Regions from separate parts of the Roseobacter cerffii genome, predicted to be linked through region 3. Evidence: riboswitches for the same ligand, from Rfam matches in the RefSeq annotation. Region 3 holds a riboswitch; each other region holds the start of a gene.
What was found. A riboswitch is a leader RNA that binds a small molecule or an ion and turns the genes downstream of it on or off. The one in region 3 is predicted to bind cobalamin.
Positions count from the first base shown of each region.

Region 1: another riboswitch for cobalamin. It lies ahead of nrdH (glutaredoxin-like protein NrdH); the one in region 3 lies ahead of ACVC7O_RS01940 (DUF1636 family protein).
Region 2: another riboswitch for cobalamin. It lies ahead of ACVC7O_RS22265 (metal ABC transporter ATP-binding protein); the one in region 3 lies ahead of ACVC7O_RS01940 (DUF1636 family protein).

Region 1 is NZ_JBTBYJ010000003.1:116,045-122,601, reverse strand. It holds gene ACVC7O_RS22305 (homocysteine S-methyltransferase family protein) at 1-437, shown strand, start outside; gene metH (methionine synthase) at 434-3,163, shown strand; cobalamin riboswitch at 3,198-3,399, shown strand; gene nrdH (glutaredoxin-like protein NrdH) at 3,543-3,764, shown strand; gene nrdI (class Ib ribonucleoside-diphosphate reductase assembly flavoprotein NrdI) at 3,790-4,194, shown strand; gene nrdE (class 1b ribonucleoside-diphosphate reductase subunit alpha) at 4,176-6,335, shown strand; gene nrdF (class 1b ribonucleoside-diphosphate reductase subunit beta) at 6,345-6,557, shown strand, end outside.
Region 2 is NZ_JBTBYJ010000003.1:109,060-115,616, forward strand. It holds gene ACVC7O_RS22240 (DUF1289 domain-containing protein) at 1-160, opposite strand, end outside; gene ACVC7O_RS22245 (cobalamin-binding protein) at 157-951, opposite strand; gene ACVC7O_RS22250 (hypothetical protein) at 955-1,257, opposite strand; gene ACVC7O_RS22255 (metal ABC transporter solute-binding protein, Zn/Mn family) at 1,323-2,198, opposite strand; gene ACVC7O_RS22260 (metal ABC transporter permease) at 2,195-3,097, opposite strand; gene ACVC7O_RS22265 (metal ABC transporter ATP-binding protein) at 3,090-3,842, opposite strand; cobalamin riboswitch at 4,085-4,299, opposite strand; gene ACVC7O_RS22270 (BLUF domain-containing protein) at 4,367-5,479, opposite strand; cobalamin riboswitch at 5,580-5,788, opposite strand; gene ACVC7O_RS22275 (pyrophosphohydrolase domain-containing protein) at 5,829-6,224, opposite strand; gene nrdF (class 1b ribonucleoside-diphosphate reductase subunit beta) at 6,224-6,557, opposite strand, start outside.
Region 3 is NZ_CM135757.1:399,170-405,726, forward strand. It holds gene ACVC7O_RS01925 (flotillin family protein) at 1-1,631, opposite strand, end outside; gene ACVC7O_RS01930 (YqiJ family protein) at 1,677-2,348, opposite strand; gene ACVC7O_RS01935 (helix-turn-helix domain-containing protein) at 2,502-2,951, shown strand; cobalamin riboswitch at 3,023-3,227, shown strand; gene ACVC7O_RS01940 (DUF1636 family protein) at 3,314-3,712, shown strand; gene cobW (cobalamin biosynthesis protein CobW) at 3,705-4,763, shown strand; gene cobN (cobaltochelatase subunit CobN) at 4,767-6,557, shown strand, end outside.

The DNA of each region.
Region 1 (6,557 bases), on a different replicon from region 3:
CCGCATTTGAGGCCTTCACGCGGGCAGGCAAGCGCCTGCCCATCATGATTTCGGGAACCATCACCGATGCTTCGGGCCGGACGCTCTCGGGGCAAACACCAACCGCATTTTGGCATTCCGTTGCCCACGCACGTCCGTTCACAGTCGGCCTGAACTGCGCGCTTGGAGCCGAGGCGATGCGCCCCCATATGGCCGAGATCGCGGGCGTCGCGACGTCATTGACCTGTGCCTATCCCAACGCCGGCCTGCCAAACGCCTTTGGCGCCTATGATGAGACGCCAGATCAGACCGCCGCGCAGGTTGAAGACTTTGCCCGCGATGGAATCGTTAATGTTGTGGGCGGTTGCTGTGGCACGACGCCCGATCATATCCGCGCGATTGCCGAGGCTGTGGCCCCGTTCGACCCACGATCCATTGCGGGCAAGGTCGCCGCATGACGGAACGATACCTGCGCCTTTCGGGCCTAGAGCCCTTTGTGCTGACCCAGGACATCCCCTTCGTGAACGTGGGCGAGCGGACGAATGTCACGGGCTCCGCCCGGTTCCGCAAACTGATCGTGAACCGCGATTATGCGACCGCCTTAGAGGTCGCGCGGGATCAGGTTGAGAACGGCGCGCAGATCATTGATGTGAACATGGACGAGGGGCTGATCGACAGCAGACAGGCGATGATCGAGTTCCTGAACCTGATCGCGTCAGAGCCGGACATCGCCCGCGTCCCGATCATGATCGACAGCTCCAAATGGGAGGTGATAGAGGCCGGCCTGCAATGCGTGCAGGGCAAGCCAGTCGTGAACTCCATCAGTCTGAAGGAAGGCGAGGACGCCTTCCGTCATCACGCCGGACTCTGCCTTGCCTATGGCGCGGCGGTCGTGGTGATGGCGTTTGATGAGGACGGCCAGGCCGACACGTGCGCGCGCAAGACCGAGATCTGCGCGCGCGCCTATCGCATCCTCGTCGAGGAGATGGGCTTCCCGCCCGAGGACATCATCTTTGATCCGAACATCTTTGCCGTCGCCACCGGCATCGAAGAACATGACAATTACGGTGTTGATTTCATCGAAGCAACGCGATGGATCCGCCGAAACCTGCCCCACACCCATGTCTCGGGCGGCGTCTCGAACCTGTCGTTCAGCTTCCGCGGCAATGAGCCGGTACGCGAGGCGATGCATGCCGTGTTTCTATATCATGCTATCAATGCGGGCATGGACATGGGCATCGTGAACGCGGGTCAACTCGCCGTCTACGATCAGATCGACCCCGAGCTACGTGAGGCCTGCGAGGACGTGGTCCTGAATCGCACGCCGAAATCGGGGACAGCGACTGAGAACCTGCTTGAGATCGCGGGGCGCTTCAAATGCGACAGGCGCGAAGAGAAAGTGCGTGATCTGACCTGGCGCACGTGGACCGTAGAGAAGCGGCTTGAGCATGCGCTCGTGAATGGCATCACCGAATTCATCGAGGACGATACCGAAGAAGCGCGCCAAGCCGCCGAACGCCCGCTACACGTCATCGAAGGTCCGCTGATGGCGGGGATGAACGTGGTGGGCGACCTTTTTGGGGCGGGCAAGATGTTCCTGCCGCAGGTCGTCAAATCCGCGCGGGTGATGAAGCAGGCCGTGGCGGTGCTGCTGCCTTACATGGAGGAGGAAAAGCGTCAGAACGGCGGTGATGGGCGCGAAAGTGCTGGCAAGATCCTGATGGCGACCGTGAAGGGCGACGTGCATGACATCGGCAAGAACATCGTGGGCGTTGTCCTTGCTTGCAACAATTACGAGATCGTGGACCTGGGCGTGATGGTCCCGCCGCAAAAGATCCTGGAGGTCGCGCGGGAGGAAAGAGTGGACATCATTGGGCTCTCGGGGCTTATCACGCCGTCGCTCGATGAGATGGTGCATCTCGCCTCCGAAATGGAGCGAGAGGACTTCGATATCCCGCTGCTGATCGGGGGCGCGACAACGTCCAAGGTCCACACGGCGGTCAAGATCGCACCGCGCTATGCCAAGGGCCAAACGGTCTATGTCACGGATGCCAGCCGCGCGGTGGGCGTCGTCGGCGCACTGCTTAGCCCGACGCAGAAATCCGATTACGTCGCCGCCATTCAGGCGGAATACACCGACGTCGCCGAGAAGCACGAACGCGGTGAGCGTGCCAAGAACCGTCTGCCCCTGGCCGCCGCACGCACAAACGCACTGACGCTGGATTGGGACGCCTATGCGCCCGTTGCCCCGTCCTTCACGGGCACGCGCACCGTCGACGATTGGGATCTCGCCGAGATAGCGCGTTACATTGACTGGACGCCCTTCTTCCAGACCTGGGAGATGCGCGGGGTTTACCCAAAGATCCTTGACGATGAGCGACAAGGCGAGGCCGCCCGGGCGCTTTTTGCTGACGCTCAAGAGATGCTCGAGCGGATCATTTCGGAACGCTGGTTTACACCTCGCGCGGTCGTCGGCTTCTGGCCTGCCAATGCGGTGGGCGACGACATTCGCCTTTTCACCGGCGGTGACCGATCCGAAACGCTTGCCACCCTGCACACCTTGCGGCAGCAAACGTCGAAACGCCGGGATCGTCCCAATCTCGCCCTCTCGGATTTCGTTGCGCCAGAGGGCAAGGGTGCGGATCATGTGGGCGGTTTTGTGGTGACCGCGGGCCCGGAAGAGATTGAGATCGCCGAGCGGCTCGACAAGGCCAACGACAATTACGGATCCATCCTGGTCAAGGCCCTGGCCGACCGCTTTGCCGAGGCCATGGCCGAGATGTTGCACGAACGCGTGCGGCGGGACTACTGGGGCTACGCTCAGGGCGAAGCCTTCGACCCACAGGCCCTGATCGGCGAGCCCTACGATGGCATCCGCCCTGCTCCAGGTTACCCCGCGCAGCCGGATCATACCGAAAAGCGCACTTTGTTCTCTTTACTGGATGCCGAGGCGGCCACCGGCGTCACCCTGACGGACAGCATGGCCATGTGGCCGGGGTCCTCTGTCTCCGGTCTCTATATCGGGCACCCGGAGAGCTACTACTTTGGCGTCGGCAAGGTCGAACGCGATCAGGTCGCCGACTACGCGGAGCGTAAAGGCATGGATATGGAAGAAGCAGAACGCTGGCTGGCACCGGTACTGAACTACATCCCGACCGCAACACCTCGTAAAGCTGCTGCTTGAGTATACTACATATTGACAGGCTGGGCGATTCGAGGCCTATTGGATGTGTCATGGTTTTCCGGGGCGACTCGGGAAGGCAACAGGGAAGCCGGTGCGGAACATACCTCCTAATCCGGCGCTGCCCCCGCAACTGTGAGCGGTAAGCAAAGCTGAAGATGTCACTGGGTACATGCCCGGGAAGGCCAGCTGAGCCACGACCCGCGAGCCAGGAGACCTGCCGTGATGGACAACGACAACCAAAGGCGGTGGGCCTTGGGGAGCGTATGTGATCCGTCGCCTGTCTTGTGCGCGGTCCCTTCGTGCCCCTTTGCCCCCAAAGAAACGGCAGAAACACCCCCTCAAGCAGCGAAGCGATAGGGGATAGTCAGAGGGACAGACCATGAGCATCACCGTTTACTCCAAACCAGCCTGCGTGCAGTGCACAGCCACAACCCGCGCGCTTGAGGCCCGTGGTCTTGATTACGAGGTCATAGACCTGACCGAAGACGACGCGGCGATGACGCAAGTCTCCGAATTGGGCTATCGTCAGGTCCCGGTCGTGATCGCGGGCGAGGATCACTGGGCGGGTTTCCGGCCAGACCTGATCGGCCGACTGGCCTGATCCAGTGTCGGGGCCCGAAACAAAAATCGTCTACTTTTCCTCTCGTTCGGGCAACACAGCGCGGTTCGTGGCGGGCCTCGGTCTGCCTGCGCAACGCATCCCGATTGCGGGAGATGGCGTGCCCTGCCCGGCAAATCCTTTCGTGCTGATCTGCCCGACCTATGCGGACGGTGAGGGCCGCGGTGCGGTTCCCAAACAGGTGATCCGCTTTCTCAACGATCCGCAACGCCGCGCGCTCCTGCGCGGTGTCATTGCCGGTGGCAACCGCAACTTCGGCGCGACCTTCGCCCTCGCGGGCGAGGTAATCGCGAAAAAATGCAATGTGTCCGTGCTCTACCGATTTGAGCTGGCTGGCACCGATACCGATATCGCCCGCGTGCGCGCCGGGCTGGACACATTTTGGAGGCAGACATGCTCGATACCGGCCTGAAGACCGACCCGATCAGTGGCGCACTTGATGAGACGCTCGACTATCACGCGCTCAACGCGATGCTTAATCTCTATGACGAGGACGGAAATATCCGGTTTGACGCTGATCGGATGGCTGCGCGGCAGTACTTCCTGCAGCACGTGAACCAGAACACGGTCTTCTTTCACAGCTTGGATGAAAAGCTCGGGTATCTCGTTGACGAAGGGTACTATGAACCAGAGGTGCTGAACCAATACTCCAAGACTTTCATCGCCGCCATTTGGGACGCAGCCTATGCCAAGAAGTTCCGGTTCCCGACATTCCTCGGCGCGTTCAAATACTACACCTCTTACACGCTCAAGACGCGCGACGGGCAGCGCTATCTCGAGCGCTATGAGGACCGGGTGGTTATGGTGGCCCTTGCGTTGGCGCGGGGTGACGAGGCGCTGGCGATGTCTTTCATGGAAGAGATCATCTCGGGCCGCTTCCAGCCTGCGACACCGACATTCCTGAACGCAGGTAAGAAATCGCGCGGCGAGTTGATTTCCTGCTTTCTTCTGCGCATCGAAGACAACATGGAGTCCATCGGACGCGCTATCAACTCGTCGCTGCAACTCTCAAAGCGTGGCGGCGGCGTAGCCCTAATGCTAACGAACCTGCGGGAGCATGGCGCGCCGATCAAAGGGATCGAAAACCAGTCTTCTGGCGTGATCCCGGTGATGAAATTGCTCGAAGACAGCTTTTCCTACGCCAACCAGCTTGGGGCGCGGCAGGGGGCTGGAGCGGTTTACCTCAACGCCCACCACCCGGACATTCTGCGCTTCCTCGACACCAAGCGCGAAAACGCAGACGAAAAGATCCGCATCAAGACCCTGTCCCTTGGCGTGGTGATCCCGGATGTTACGTTTGAATTGGCCAAGCGGAACGAGGAGATGTACCTCTTCTCGCCCCACGACGTCGAAAAGGTCTACGGCGTGCCCTTCTCCGACATCTCCATCACCGAAAAATACGACGAGATGGTCGACGACAAGCGCATCCGCAAGTCCAAGATCAACGCGCGCGAATTCTTCCAGACGTTGGCCGAAATCCAGTTCGAAAGCGGCTATCCATACATCATGTTCGAAGACACGGTGAACGCCGCGAACCCAATTTCGGGGCGCATCACGATGTCGAACTTGTGTTCCGAAATCCTGCAGGTGAACGAGGCGTCCGAGTTCAATGACGACCTGGGCTACAAGCACCTCGGCACCGATATCTCGTGCAACCTCGGGTCTTTGAACATCGCTAAGACGATGGACGGTCCGGACCTCGGTGCAACGGTTGAGAGCGCCATTCGCGCACTGACCGCTGTGTCCGAGATGTCGGCGATCGATAGCGTACCCTCGATCCGCCGCGGCAACGACGAGGCGCATGCTGTGGGTCTGGGCCAGATGAATTTGCATGGGTTCTTGGCGCGGGAACGCATCCACTACGGCTCGCCGGAAGGCATCGACTTCACCCGCGTCTACTTTGCCGCCGTGGCCTTTCACGCCATCCGGGCCTCGAACGCGATAGCGCGGGAAAAGGGCGAGACCTTCAAGGATTTCGAGACGTCGAAATACTCAGATGGCAGTTTCTTCGACAAATACACCGACCGCGATTGGTTGCCGGAGACGGACACCGTCACCGCACTCATGGCGCGTTTCGGTGTTGAGCTTCCGACGCGCGACGATTGGGCTGCACTCAAGACAGCGGTGGTGAAAGATGGGCTCTACAATCGGAACCTTCAAGCTGTCCCACCCACCGGGTCGATCAGCTACATCAACAACTCGACCTCCTCGATCCACCCCATCGTGTCGAAAATCGAAATCCGCAAAGAGGGTAAGATCGGCCGCGTCTACTACCCCGCCGCCTTCATGAACAACGACAACCTCGAGTACTACCGCGACGCCTATGAAATCGGGCCAGAGGCGCTGATCGAAACCTATGCCGCGGCCACAGAACATGTGGACCAAGGCCTGTCGCTCACGCTTTTCTTCCCGGCGGAGGCCACGACCCGTGATATCAATCGCGCCCAAATCCTGGCCTGGAAGAAGGGTATCAAGACCATCTACTACGTGCGCCTGCGCCAATCCGCCTTGGAAGGGACGGAAGTGCAAGGCTGCGTTTCCTGCACGCTTTGAGGTGACACTATGAAGGATATCGTCGAGACCCGCACCATCCCCCGCGCGATCAACTGGAACCGCTTGCAGGACGACAAGGACCTTGAGGTCTGGAACCGGCTCACGGTCAATTTCTGGCTGCCCGAAAAGGTGCCGCTGTCGAATGACGTGCAAAGCTGGGCGACGCTCCGCCCGGAAGAACAGCAGCTCACCATCCGCGTCTTCACCGGCCTCACACTGCTC
Region 2 (6,557 bases), on a different replicon from region 3:
TCAAACGACCGGGTATCTGATCCCAGACCTCTTGCCGCGTTGCTTCCGGCTGCACGCGCCACCCGTCCATTTCCTCACCGGACCGCCCACACCCTAGGCACCAACCAGTCGCCTCATCGAGTTTGCATACGCCTGTGCAGGGACTTGCGACGGTCATCATAGGGTCTCTTTCTCTTTGGTCAGCGCAGCCAGGATCGCATCCAATCCATCGGTGAGTGCCGCTGGCCCGGGTTGAAGGATGAGAGGGGATTTGATCTCGATGATCCGGTTGTCGCGGACTGCTGGGATGGTGTCCCATCCGGGTCGCGCTGCGATTTTCTCAGGTCGCACTTTCTTGCCACACCAAGACGCGAGGATAACGTCTGGAGCCGCTGCGATCACCTGGTCCGAGGTCACGAACCGATCCTTCGCCGCACCTTGCTCAGCCAAACCCGGAAAGACGTCTTGGCCCCCTGCAATCTCCACCAGTTCTGAGACCCAGCGGATGCCAGAAATCATCGGCGCGTCCCATTCCTCAAAATACACTTTGAGGCGGGAACGCTGTTGCGTTCTTGCAGCTATGGCCGCCAGTCGTTGTTCGTAATGGTCCGCCAAACGAGCGGCTCGTCGCCCTTGTCCTACTGTTGCACCAAGGTGGCGGATCATGGCGAGAATGCCTGCGATGTCCCTTTGGTTGTACGCCATGACAGCGACGCCTGACCGGATGAGTTCGGCGGCAATATCTGCCTGTAGATCAGAAAACGTCAGAACGAGATCTGGACAGAGTGCGAGGATCTTCGGAATGTCGGCAGAGGTAAACGCGGCCACGCGTTTCTTCTCTTTACGCACCCGCTTAGGGCGGACAGCGTAGCCAGACACTCCGACAATACGGTCCTCTTCCCCCAACAGATAGAGCGTCTCAACCGTTTCCTCGGTCAAACAGACAATCCGCTCTGGAGGAAACCTGCGCATGGTCTACAGAGCATCCCGGCGTGCTTTGGCACCGCCGCGTCGGGCGGGTGCGGGGAGTTTCAACTCCAAAGCTTTGAGTGGGTATGCGGTTGATTCAACGAGCAAGTCACAAAAAACAGCGACTGCTGGGGAGGTGCGGATAAAGGGTTGCGCCAACTCATAGGCCCTCATCGCCTCATTGAAGTAGCCTGCGTCGCCTTTCAAAGCACCGAGCCATTGGGCATAGCCAAGATGTCCCATCTCCTGTGCGATATGATCGGGAACATATCCAACATCCAGTTGTGAAAGCGTCCGTTCGAGCAACATTAGCCTAAGTCCATTGCGAGGTTTGGCCGGGGCATACCCACAAGGATGCCCCGGCTCGATTTGCGTTAGCTGCTTTCCAACGCTGCCAGCAGTTGGCCCAAGTTATGCTCGAACATGGCGAGGTAGCTGGTGGCCGAGCCGCCGCGCTCAGACAGCGCGTCGGAGAACAGTTGGCCGCCGATTTCCAGGCCGGTTTCATCTGCAATCTGTTGGACAAGCGCCGGGCTCGAAATGTTCTCCACAAACAGCGCGGCAACACCCTCATCGCGGATCTGTGTGATCAGTGTTGCGAGTTCTTGGGCCGATGGCTCTGCCTCGGTGTCAATCCCAATGGGTGCAATGAAGTTCATGCCATAGGCATCTGCCAAATACCCGAATGCGTCATGGGCTGTTACAACTGTCCGACGATCCTCAGGGAGTGCTGCGAGGCGTTGCAGCGTGTCAGCGTGCAGCGCGTAAAGTGTCGAGATGTAGGACGCCGCATTCGCCTGAAACTCGGTCGCATGATCCGGCATCGCTTCCGACATAGCGTCTGCAATGTTCTGGACGTAGACTACGCCATTGGTCAGTGCGTTCCATGCGTGCGGGTCAATCTCGCCATCAACGAGAACCGGCGTCACACCTTCAGTCGCGACATAGACGGTGCCGTCAGTGCCGGATTCGGCGATCAATGTGTCCGACCAAGTCTCAAAACCCATGCCATTGACGAAGATAACATCGGCTTCCGCCACCGCGCGCGCGTCGGCAACGGAGGGCTGGTAGACATGCGCGTCCGCATCAGGTCCAACGATGGTCGTGACGTCGGCGTGATCGCCCACCACCTGTTCAACCATGTCGCCAAGGATCGAGAAGCTGGCGACAACCTTCATGTCGTCTGCAAAAGATGGGAAAGCCGCAAAAGCGGCGAAGAGCCCAGTGGCTAAAGTGGTTTTGAGTGTCATTGAGGTCTCTCTTTGTTTGATGTCTGCGCAAGGGTTGTTGATGTTTGGTCGGACGGTTTGCGCCACCGCCCCCCAAAACCGAGAGGTCCCAAAAGGACCGAGATCAGGAAAAACCCACCGGCTGTAAGCACGATGGCGGGGCCAGAGGGGGTTTCCGGAAAGAGATAGGAAAGCGTCAAGCCGACCCAGCAGCTTGCGAGCGCGAAGAAGAACGTCAGGCCAAGCTGGCCTGTGATCGTGCTGGACCAATATCGCGCTGACGTTGCGGGCAATATCATCAAGCCAACCGCCATCAGTGTGCCGAGTGTTTTGAACGCGGCAAGCAGGTTCAGAACGAGAAGTAGCATGAATGCTTGCTCGATCAGCCAGGGCCGTTTGGTCTGTGCCTCAAAAAAGATTGGGTCACACGTGCTGATGATCAGGGGGCGCAAAAGGACCGCGAAGGACACGAGCGTGATCGTCGCCACGCCGCCTACAAGGAGCATGGAGGCGTCGTCGATGCCCAGGATGGACCCAAACAGGAAACTTTTCAGCGGAACGGCTGATCCTGCGGCGGACAGGATAAAGATGCCTGCAGCCAGGGCGATCAGATAAATTGATGCCAGGCTCGCGTCGCTCCGCAGGATAGTTTTGCGGGCGAGAAGTGCCGTTAACGCAGCAGCGACAACCCCGGCCACAAGGCCGCCTACGAGGAGCGAAATGACTGACAGTCCAGCAACAACAAAACCAATGACAACGCCCGGCGTGATGGCGTGCGCCATGGCCTCTCCAGCCAGTGAAAGCCTGCGCAAAACCAGAAATGCGCCGATGGGGGCAACGGAGGCCGACAGAACAGTGGTCGCAACGAATGCGCGCTGCATGAAGGCGAAACTCCACATCTCAGAGAAGAGCTCAAACATGCGCGGCTTCCTCCCGAGAGGCGCGGAACATCCAAGATACCTGGCTTTTGGAGAGGTAGTTCTGCGCAACAAGGCGCTCTGGCGTCAGGATCGCATCGACTGCACCATGGCAGGCCTCACCATTCCCAAGGAGCAATGCGTTGTCGCAATGATCTAGGACCGATGAAAGATCATGGACGACCAACACAACAGCGCGGCCCTCATCCCGCCAACGGTCTATGAGCGACAACAGATGCGCCTCAGTGGTTTGGTCCACTGCCGCAAAGGGCTCATCGAGCAGGATGAGAGGAGCATCCTGCATGATCACGCGCGCGAAAAGCGCACGTTGCAATTGCCCGCCAGACAACGTGTGCAAGGACCGATCCGCGATATCCAATACGCCTGCTGCATCCATTGCCGATGCAACTTTGGCGGTCGTCTCGCGATCCAGACGACCGCCAAGGCCAAAGCCTTTCCAGGCCCCCATTGCCACCAAATCACGCACCCGCAGCGGAAAGCGGCGATCAAACTCCGTCATCTGGGCGAGATATCCGATCTCTTTGGGTGCTCCAGCAGGCCAGCTGAGTTTGCCAGAAAGCGGGGCCATCAGCCCAAGAAGCATTTTAACGAAAGTGCTTTTTCCAGAGCCATTTGAACCCAATATGGCCAACGTGGAGCCGCGCTCTACATCCATCGACAACCCCCTGAATAATGTCAGCTCAGGGTATCCAAGTGCCAAGTTACGGATTTCCAAGACTGCTGACATCTACAGCACCGCCCAAATGCCGAACCAAAGGAATGCGGACACTGCCAGAGCACCGCCGATCAATGATGCAGTGCTCAAGCCGGTCAGGCAGAAGCCTTGCCGGTATGGCGCTAGCTCATGCTGTTCTGGGTCATTTGCCTCACGCATCGCGGCCTCCGCTGCGGCGGGGGCAATGAGATACGTCGATGTAGGTACGCAGTCGCGTCGAACATGTTGCCTCTCTCCAGGACACCCCGCCTGGGTCAGTTACACTTGCGATGGCAGGTCTCCTGACTTGCGGATCAACGCTCTCCCGAACCTTCCCAGGCGCATGCCCAGTGGTCTTTGTCGGGGTCGCTCACCGCCTACAGTTGCGGGGGCAGTCACGGATTTGGCGCCTTTTGGCTACACCGCACCGTGTTCCCATTTCATCTCGCCGACTCAGTTGTCTTTGAGAACCATCAACAGCAAGTAACGCTTTCCGAATGAAGTCGTCAATGATCCGGAACCATCGAAACCAGAGAGAATTTCGCGTGTTACGAAATCTAGTTGCCAAACTCGTCTTGCTGTGACGAAAGAACTGTCAACGCTTTCAGCGCCAGCCATTCCACGTCACCCGCGCGCAAAGTGCAAGAGTCCCGACCAAAACCAACGCGCGCAGGGCATTCGCAAATAGGACCGGAGGAGCGTCCGCCCACAAGAATTGGAAGGTCAGGGAAGCGCGCGTGGACCCGTTCGGCAAACGCATTTGATCGCTCTTGTTCCCCGGCGAGGTCAGCACGGGAACCGGTGACAACAACTGCGGTTGGCGAAGACCGCGAGATCGCTTCGAAGGTCGTTTCTGCATCAGCTTCCAGTACAACACTGACCGAAGTTCCGGTAGCTCGAAGCAAGTCCGCTTTGACGATCGCTCCGATGATTTCGCGGCTTCCCGGCGGGACGACAATGGATGTGCTGTGACGTGTACCAACAGGGTCTGGCACACGACCAGAGCGCTGCCAGAGACCGTTCAGGTTCGCAAGCCCAATCGATATCTGGGCGGAAGACCAGATGTCTTGCCGCCAGCCCTGCGAGAAGGCCTCGCATACATCGTCGACCAGCTGAGCGCGGCGGCGCACGCCCGTTAGTGCATGGCTCGGTAGAACAGTCACCATGCCCGGTTCATTGGCAACCAAGCTTTCTGCTAAGGCAGCAGCTCGGTCGGACCAGATCGCGACATCGAACGTGGCCTTTCGATAGCTCTCGGCGGCCTGATCAAAGGCGATCGTCGCGCGGTCCATGTCATAGGGCGGCGCGCTCACCAATTGCGCATTCGGCAACTTTGTCAGTGATTGGTCCGCCAATTGCATCGGCCAGCGTGCGAAGCGCCGCTTTGGCATCCAACCGGCGCTGAGGATTGTGACGTCGGTGTGTCTGGTGTCCTGTGAAATCCTTGACATGAGACCGCAGACATCAGCCGCGAGACCTTCCAACCATTGCAGGAAAACGCCTTCTCCCAAGAAAAGAACGCCTGAAACACGACGTCTCCGATTGTTTGCCGCGGCAGCGTCGGTCAGAGAAACGACTGAAGTGTGTGTCATCTTTCGAACCGGACGGCTCGCATAGGCCAGACGGAACACGCGACCGTCGTCGGGCACTGGTACCGCAACATGTTCCATCCGCAGTCCCTCACGGGGGACGGGGGCAGCAGGTCCATTGACGAATGCAGCCGTGGGTTTGGCGGCGTGCAGGTCTCAAGCCCACCGGTGCACCCCGCCCGGTCAAACGTGTCAGATGGCAGGTCTCCTGGCTCGCGGGTCGACGTTTTTCCGGACCTTCCCGAGCATCCCGCCCAGTGGTTCTACCGGTGTCACTCGCCGCTCACAGTTGCGGGGGCAGCCGCGGATTTGCCAAATGGGCGCACCGCGTTCCCTTTTCAGGCAGCCTCCACGACACGAAGCCTGCACACCATCATGGCCATTATGAACCGGAACTCAGATGTGTAAAGAAAAACTTACAGGCTGCATGTCAGCTTGCAACTTTCGCCTCGAGTAAGCGTGCGAGGTCAGGCTGCTGAAACCCCGGCCCCTTCAGGACTTTGCCATCGTCCCGCAGAACGGGGCGGCCATCGGCCCCCAGCTTGGACATGTTGGAGGAATGCACCTCTGCCATCGCGTCTTGCTTAAGCTGGTGCAGGCCGAACTCGAGAAACGTGCCGTCGAGCACATACTGGATGTCGCAAAGCGCATCGAGCGCTTCGACCAGATCGCCCGCTTCAACGGCCGCACGCAGTTCGGCAACTTCCTCTTCCAGGATATCGAGCCGCATCTGCGCCCGGTGCTTTGGGATCGTGGGCGCATCCTCGACAGGCACGTCAAACGCCTCGTGCCATTCGCGGACAATCGCAAGGGTGTCGCGCGCCATCAGAAATCCCAATCCTCGTCTTCGGTAGCGACTGCTTTGCCGATGACATAGGACGATCCCGAACCAGAGAAGAAATCGTGGTTCTCACTGTCGGGGCTGAGCGCGGCGAGGATGGCTGGGTTCACCTCGCAGGCGGCATCCGGGAACAGCGCCTCGTAGCCGAGGTTTTGCAGCGCCTTGTTGGCGTTGTAATGAAGGAAGGCTTTGACATCTTCGGTTAGGCCGAGCCCGTCATAGAGTTCCTCGGTATAGCGCGCTTCGATTTCGTAAAGGTCGAACATCAGGGCAAAAGCAAATTCCTTGAGCTCTGTGCGGTCCGCCTCGGGCAGCCTT
Region 3 (6,557 bases):
TTCGGCAGCGATGGTGTTGACGCATCGGTCACCGCCCCATTTGCCACATTTGCAATGCCATTCTCGAGACTGATGCCAAGCTCCTTGCCCAGAGCCTGCATCGCCGGCATCTGCAGCGCCATACCCAAGACCGAGTCGAGGGCTTGGTTGACCGGGGTGCCGCCACCCGGAGCCATCTCGCCGCCAATACCACCCATACCGGTCACCTGGTGGATCTTGATCGAATCGATCTTCTCGGCGGGTTTGACCATCTCGGCGATGATCGCGGGCATCGCTTCCAACTGCGCCAGACGCACCTTCATCGCAATGATCTCGGCGCTCAATTCGTTTTCCGAATTGGCGATCGCCGTCTGGCCTTCCGCCGTTGCCAGCAGGTCGGTCCGCTTCGCTTCCGCGCGCACCTTCACCGCATCCGCATCCGCTTGCGCCTCTTCCAGCAGGGCCGCAGCGCGGTCGGTCGCGGCATCCTTCTCGGCTGCCGCCGCGAGCTGGATCGCCGTGGCCTTCCGCTCCGCTTCTTTCTGAGCCTCGATGATGGCAATGCGTTTCTGACGCTCCGCTTCAGCCACCGCACGTGCGGTCTCGATGGCCTCCGAGGCCTTCTTCGCCTCGGCCCGGGCCTGGTCGGCGGACGCGCGTGCCTGGCTTTCTTCCTCGGATTTGCGCGCGACGATGATCTGACGATCCTGATCGGCGACCTCCAACTCGCGCTCCTTGGCAATCTCCGCCTCGCGGATGGCGCGTTCGCGCTCGATCTCGGCCGCCCGCACCGCGCGCTCCCGCTCGATCCGCGCTTGCTCCTTGGCCTGGTCCGAGGCCTCCTGGCTGCGTGCGATTTCAGCCTGCTGCTTGGCCTTCAGGGTCTCAATCTCGCGGATTTGGTCGAGCGAGGCCTCCTCCTGTTCGCGATCAATGTTGTACTTAATCTTCTCCGCTTCCATCTCGGACCGCGCGACCGACACATCCGCCTCGGCGGTGATCTCGGCGCGCTTCTTGCGCGAGGTGGCAATCACCTCGGCGAGCTTCTGCATACCCACCGCGTTGAAGGCGTTGTTCTCATCCAGCGACTCAAAGGGTGTCTGGTCCAGCGCGGTGAGCGAGACCGCCTCCAACTCCAGACCGTTCTTCAACAGGTCTTCCGAGATCGCGTTCTGCACCTCCTGCACAAAGCTCGCACGGTTCTCGTGCAGCTCGTCCATCGTCATCTGCGCCGCAACAGCGCGCAGGCCATCGACCAGTTTGCCTTCGATCATCTCGCGCAGCTGATCCACATGGAAGGTCCGGTCCCCCAGCGTCTGCGCGGCGCGGGAGATTCCGTCTTCGGTTGCATTCACCGAGACGTAAAACTCTACGCCCACATCAACCCGCATCCGGTCCTTGGTGATCAATGATTGATCGTTGATACGCGCAACTTCGAGGCGCAGGGTCTTCATGTTGACCTTGGCGATCTCATGCAAGAAGGGGATGACGATCACACCGCCATCCATGATCACCTTGCGACCGCTGGAACCGGTACGGACAAGGCTCGTCTCGCGCGTGGCGCGCTTGTAAAGCCGGGCGGCGATCAGGCCGATGAAAAGAAGCAGGCCAACGACGACGGCTGCAATGGTCAGGATAGCGTTTAAGGGCATTCGAAACTCCTCTCGTTGAGAAAACTGGGTAAGTCTGGCGGGCGGTCAGATCACGAAGAACTGGTCGCCGCGTTTGCGGATCAGGGTGACATCGCTGCCTTGCGGAAAGACGCCGTCGTCATAAAGCGGCTCGACCCGCAGGTAGTGGGTGTTGCCAAAGCGATCCTTGATCTTGGCTTCGGCAGGCTTTCCGCGCGCGGCGGTGCCTTGCGTGATCGTACCACGATGCCCGCCCAGGAACCGACGGCGCATGGCGCTTGTCTCGGTTTTCGGCATGATTGCGGCCACCCAACCGGTGATAAACCGTGTCAGCGTCACCGCAGGGACCAGCGCTACGGCCGTCGCGACCAGCATGGGCACAGCGATCCCGAAGGCGCTCAAAACGACCGATTGCAGGACCAGGCCGGACAGGCCGAACATGGTCAGAAAGCAAACCAGCCATATTAGAAAGGGCACCTCGCCAACACCCAACCAGCCGAGGAGCCCCGACGGACCAGACACTTCGGTCTCGACCAAATCCGCCGCATCGGCGTCGATGTCGAGCGACAGATCGAAATCCGCATCCATATCCACATCGACATCGGGTGCATCAGCCCCGATCCCCAGGACACTGCTGCCGAGCAGAAGGCTCAGAATTTCCAGCAAAAACAGGGCCAAAACAATCGCTAGAGCACTTGCAAAGGGCAAGGACTGCGGGTTGAGAAATACGTCCAGCATAGTCATCCTTTCTGCTCTCACATAAGCACTTCTTCACGAAAATGTTAGAGATAAATGTGCATATGGTGAAATTTTATTCACTTTAGTTGAAACATTGCAGAAATTTGCCTATCTATGCCCGGTCATCTCACGCAATGCACCCTGGGGCGCCCCATGCCGGATTTCATGCGACGTCGAAGACTGGCGCGATTTCTTAATCGCAGCGCGGATCGCGTTGGCGATCTCGATCCGCCCGAACGGGGCTGGATTTCCACGTTGAGGCAGGCGCTGTCGATGTCGGCCGAGGATGTGGCCGCGCGCAAGGGGGTCAGCCGCAACGCCGTCTATCAGGCGGAACGCAGCGAAAAGGAAGGGTCGATCTCGCTCAAGCAGATGGACCGCCTCGCACGCGCCATGGGCGGGCGCTTCGTCTACGCCATCGTGCCGGACAAACCCGTCGAGGCGATCAAATACGATCAGGCGCTGCAAAAGGCGCGCCTGCAGTCACAGTCCGAGACCGGTTTTGACGATATGCCAACAGAAGAGCAGCAGGACTGGATCGAAGACTACGCCGCACAGCTCATGCAGGACATGCCGCCCGATTTCTGGTCTCTTCCGAAGTAACCCGTCTGACCGACGGCAACCTCCCCGAAACCCCACGTCGGGTTGCGCTTGACAAGGCGCGCCGATCTAAAGCAACTGCTTGGTGCGCTGGTGCTTGGGCTTGCCTGAGTGAAAAGGGAATGTGCAGCCGCGATCCGGCAAAGCACAGCCGCCCCCGCGACCGTGAACGGAAAGGGCTGCCAAGGCCACTGGAGCATCGCTCCGGGAAGGTGGGCAGACCGCAGGCAAATGCCGAGATTCGTGAGCCGGGAGACCTGCCAGCGCGATGCGAAAACCGGACGGGGTGTTCCGGTGACGAGACACGCGCCCAAGGGCCTCTCTCGCCATCTGACCCGCGTCCCATGACAGATGGGACATGGACTATGACAACCAAGGCAATTGAGCCTGCGCCACCACCAACCGAACTGCTGGTCTGCATCAAATGTCGGCGCGGGCAGGATATCCCCGAGGATGACCGCCGCCCGGGCCAGCGGCTCTATGACACGCTGGCCGCCAACACGCTGCCCGATGGCATCCGCCTCACCGCCGTGGAATGCCTGCAGAACTGCGACCATGGCTGCACCATCGCTCTGCGCGGCGGTGATCGCTGGACGTATATCTACGGAAACATCGATGAAGTGTCGCATCCGGACGTGCTGCTCGACGGGGCGGCGCGCTACAACGCCACGCAAGACGGTTTGATCCCGTGGCGCGAGCGCCCGGAGCACTTTAAACGCAACTGCATCGCGCGCATCCCGCCGCTGGAGACGACCCATGACTGATCTTGCAAAACTTCCCGTCACCGTGATCACCGGCTTTCTGGGTTCGGGCAAAACCACGCTGATCTCGCAGCTCATGCAGAACCCCGGCGGCAAGCGCCTAGCGGTCGTTGTGAACGAGTTTGGCGATGTGGGCGTCGATGGCGACATTCTGAAAAACTGCGCCATCCCCGATTGCCCGGCGGAAAACATCATGGAGCTGGCCAATGGCTGCATCTGCTGCACCGTGGCCGATGATTTCATCCCCACCATCGAGGCGCTCATGGCACTCGAGCCGCGCCCCGACCACATCCTAATCGAAACCTCAGGCTTGGCCCTGCCAAAGCCCTTGCTGAAAGCCTTCGACTGGCCGGATATCCGCTCCAAGATCACCGTCGATGGTGTGATCGCATTAGCCGATGCCGAGGCCGTGGCCTCTGGTCGTTTCGCCCCGGATGTGGCCGCTGTGGACAAGCAGCGCGAAGCCGACGAGAGCATCGACCACGAAACCCCGCTGTCCGAGGTCTTCGAAGACCAGATCTCCTGCGCCGACATCATCCTTCTGACCAAGCCTGATCTTGCAGGCCCAGACGGTGTGGCGAAGGCCAAAGCGATCATCGCTGCCGAAGCCCCGCGCCCACTGCCCGTGGTCGAGGTGGCTGAAGGCATGGTCGATCCCCGCGTGATCCTCGGGCTCGAGGCCGCCGCGGAAGACGATATGGACGCGCGACCCAGCCACCACGACGCCCCCCATGATCACGACCACGAGGACTTCGACAGCATTGTCGTCGACATCCCCGAACTCGCAGAGCCGGCGGACCTCGTCCGCGCCGTGGAAACCCTCGCCGACGCGCACAACATCCTGCGGGTGAAGGGCTATGCCGCCGTTGCGGGTAAACCGATGCGCCTGCTGGTCCAGGCGGTCGGCGCGCGGGTGCGGCATCAGTACGACCGCCCCTGGCAGCCGGGTGAGGCGCGGCAGGGCCGTCTCGTGGTCATCGCCGAACATGACGACATCAACCGCGCCACCATCGAAGCGGTGCTGGGCGTGCACGCGCCCGAACCCGCCGAGTAGGCCATGCACGTCGTCTTCCGCGAAAGCCACGGTCTGGAAGAGACCGAGACGCCCACCGATCTGGGGCAGACGCCCGCAGATCTGGTGGTGCTCTCGTTTTCCGACAGCGACCTGGGCGCTTTCGCGGAAGCCTGGCGGCGTGGCGGCGGGCCCGAAGGCAAGCTGCCCACGCTCCGCCTTGCCAATCTCGCCGCTCTGAAACACCCGCTCTCCGTCGACACCTATGTGGAGCAAACGCTGGAGGGCGCGAAAGGTATCCTCATTCGCCTCATCGGCGGCGTACCTTATTGGTCCTACGGGCTGCAGCAGGTGCGTGCGTTGGCGGAGCGCAAAGGCATTGCGCTCGCCGTACTGCCCGCCGATGGACGCATGGACACGCGGCTTGACGACCATGCGACCCTGCCGGTCTCGACCCTGCGCCGCCTGTCGCATCTCTGCGACACCGGCGGTGTGGTAGCGGCGCAAGCGGCACTGGCACAAATGGCGCTGGCCGCCGGGCTCTACGCTGGGCCCGTTCGCGGCGCCAAGTCCCTGCCGCTGGTTGGCACCTGGACGCCTGAGCATGGGGTGACCTGCCCGGTTCTGATGCAGACCGCGACCGAAAAACCGCGGCTGCTCATCACCTTCTACCGCTCTTACCTCGTCGCCGCCGACCTTGCTCCAATTGAGGCGCTGTTCGCTGCCTTCCGCGCGCGGGGCTACGATGTGCTCGGTCTCTTTGCCCCGTCGCTCAAAGCTCCAGAAGCAGCAGGCTGGCTCCGTCGCCAAGCGGCCACCCTCACACCCGCGGCCATCGTCAACGCCACCGCCTTCAGTGGCAAAGGTGAGGGCGGCACCTCGCCCCTCGACGCAGGCCAAGTGCCGGTGTTCCAAGTGGCGCTCGCTACCTCGACACAAGAGGCCTGGGCCGAGGCCGAGCGCGGCCTATCGCCTGCCGACCTCGCCATGCATGTGGTGCTGCCCGAAGTCGATGGTCGGATCATGGCTGGCGTCGCTTCATTCAAGCAGCCCGGCCTGCGCGATCCGCATCTGGAATTTGCCCGCTACGCCCACGCGCCGGTGCCCGACCGCATTGCAGCCATCGCCGACCGGGTGGACGGCTGGCTGACGCTGGCGCGGACGCCGGTGGCCGAGCGGCGCGTCGCGCTGCTGCTCTCGACCTACCCAGGGAAAAACTGGAACACGGGCCACGCGGTCGGGCTCGATGCGCCTGCATCGGCGGACGCGATCCTCGAGGATCTGCGCGGCGCGGGCTACGCGATACCGACATCGCACCGACGCCATACCGACGTGACACCGACGTCATACCGATGTTGGAATTTGGCCGAATATCGCGCTGCTCTGGCCCGCCTGCCGCAGCGCCTGTGCGACGATTTGGAGACCGTCTGGGGCGCCCCGGAAAACGACCCAATGGTGCAGGATGGCGCCTTCCACTTCCCGGTCACCGAGGCGGGTCAGGCCTTCATCGCCCTGCAGCCCGAGCGCGGGCACCCCGACCACCGCGTCGATGAGTACCACGATCTGTCTCGCACACCGCGCCACGGCTATGTCGCCTTTTACCTCTGGCTGCAGACGCAAGCAGATGCGCTGGTCCACATCGGTGCGCATGGTACTTTGGAGTGGCTGCCCGGGAAATCTGTCGCCTTATCAGAGGCTTGCTGGCCGGAAGTGCTGACGGGCGCGCTGGCGGTGATCTACCCCTTCATCGTGAACGATCCCGGCGAGGCGGCGCAAGCCAAGCGCCGCATCGGTGCAGTCACACTGGGCCATGTCCCGCCGCCCCTGCGTGAAAGC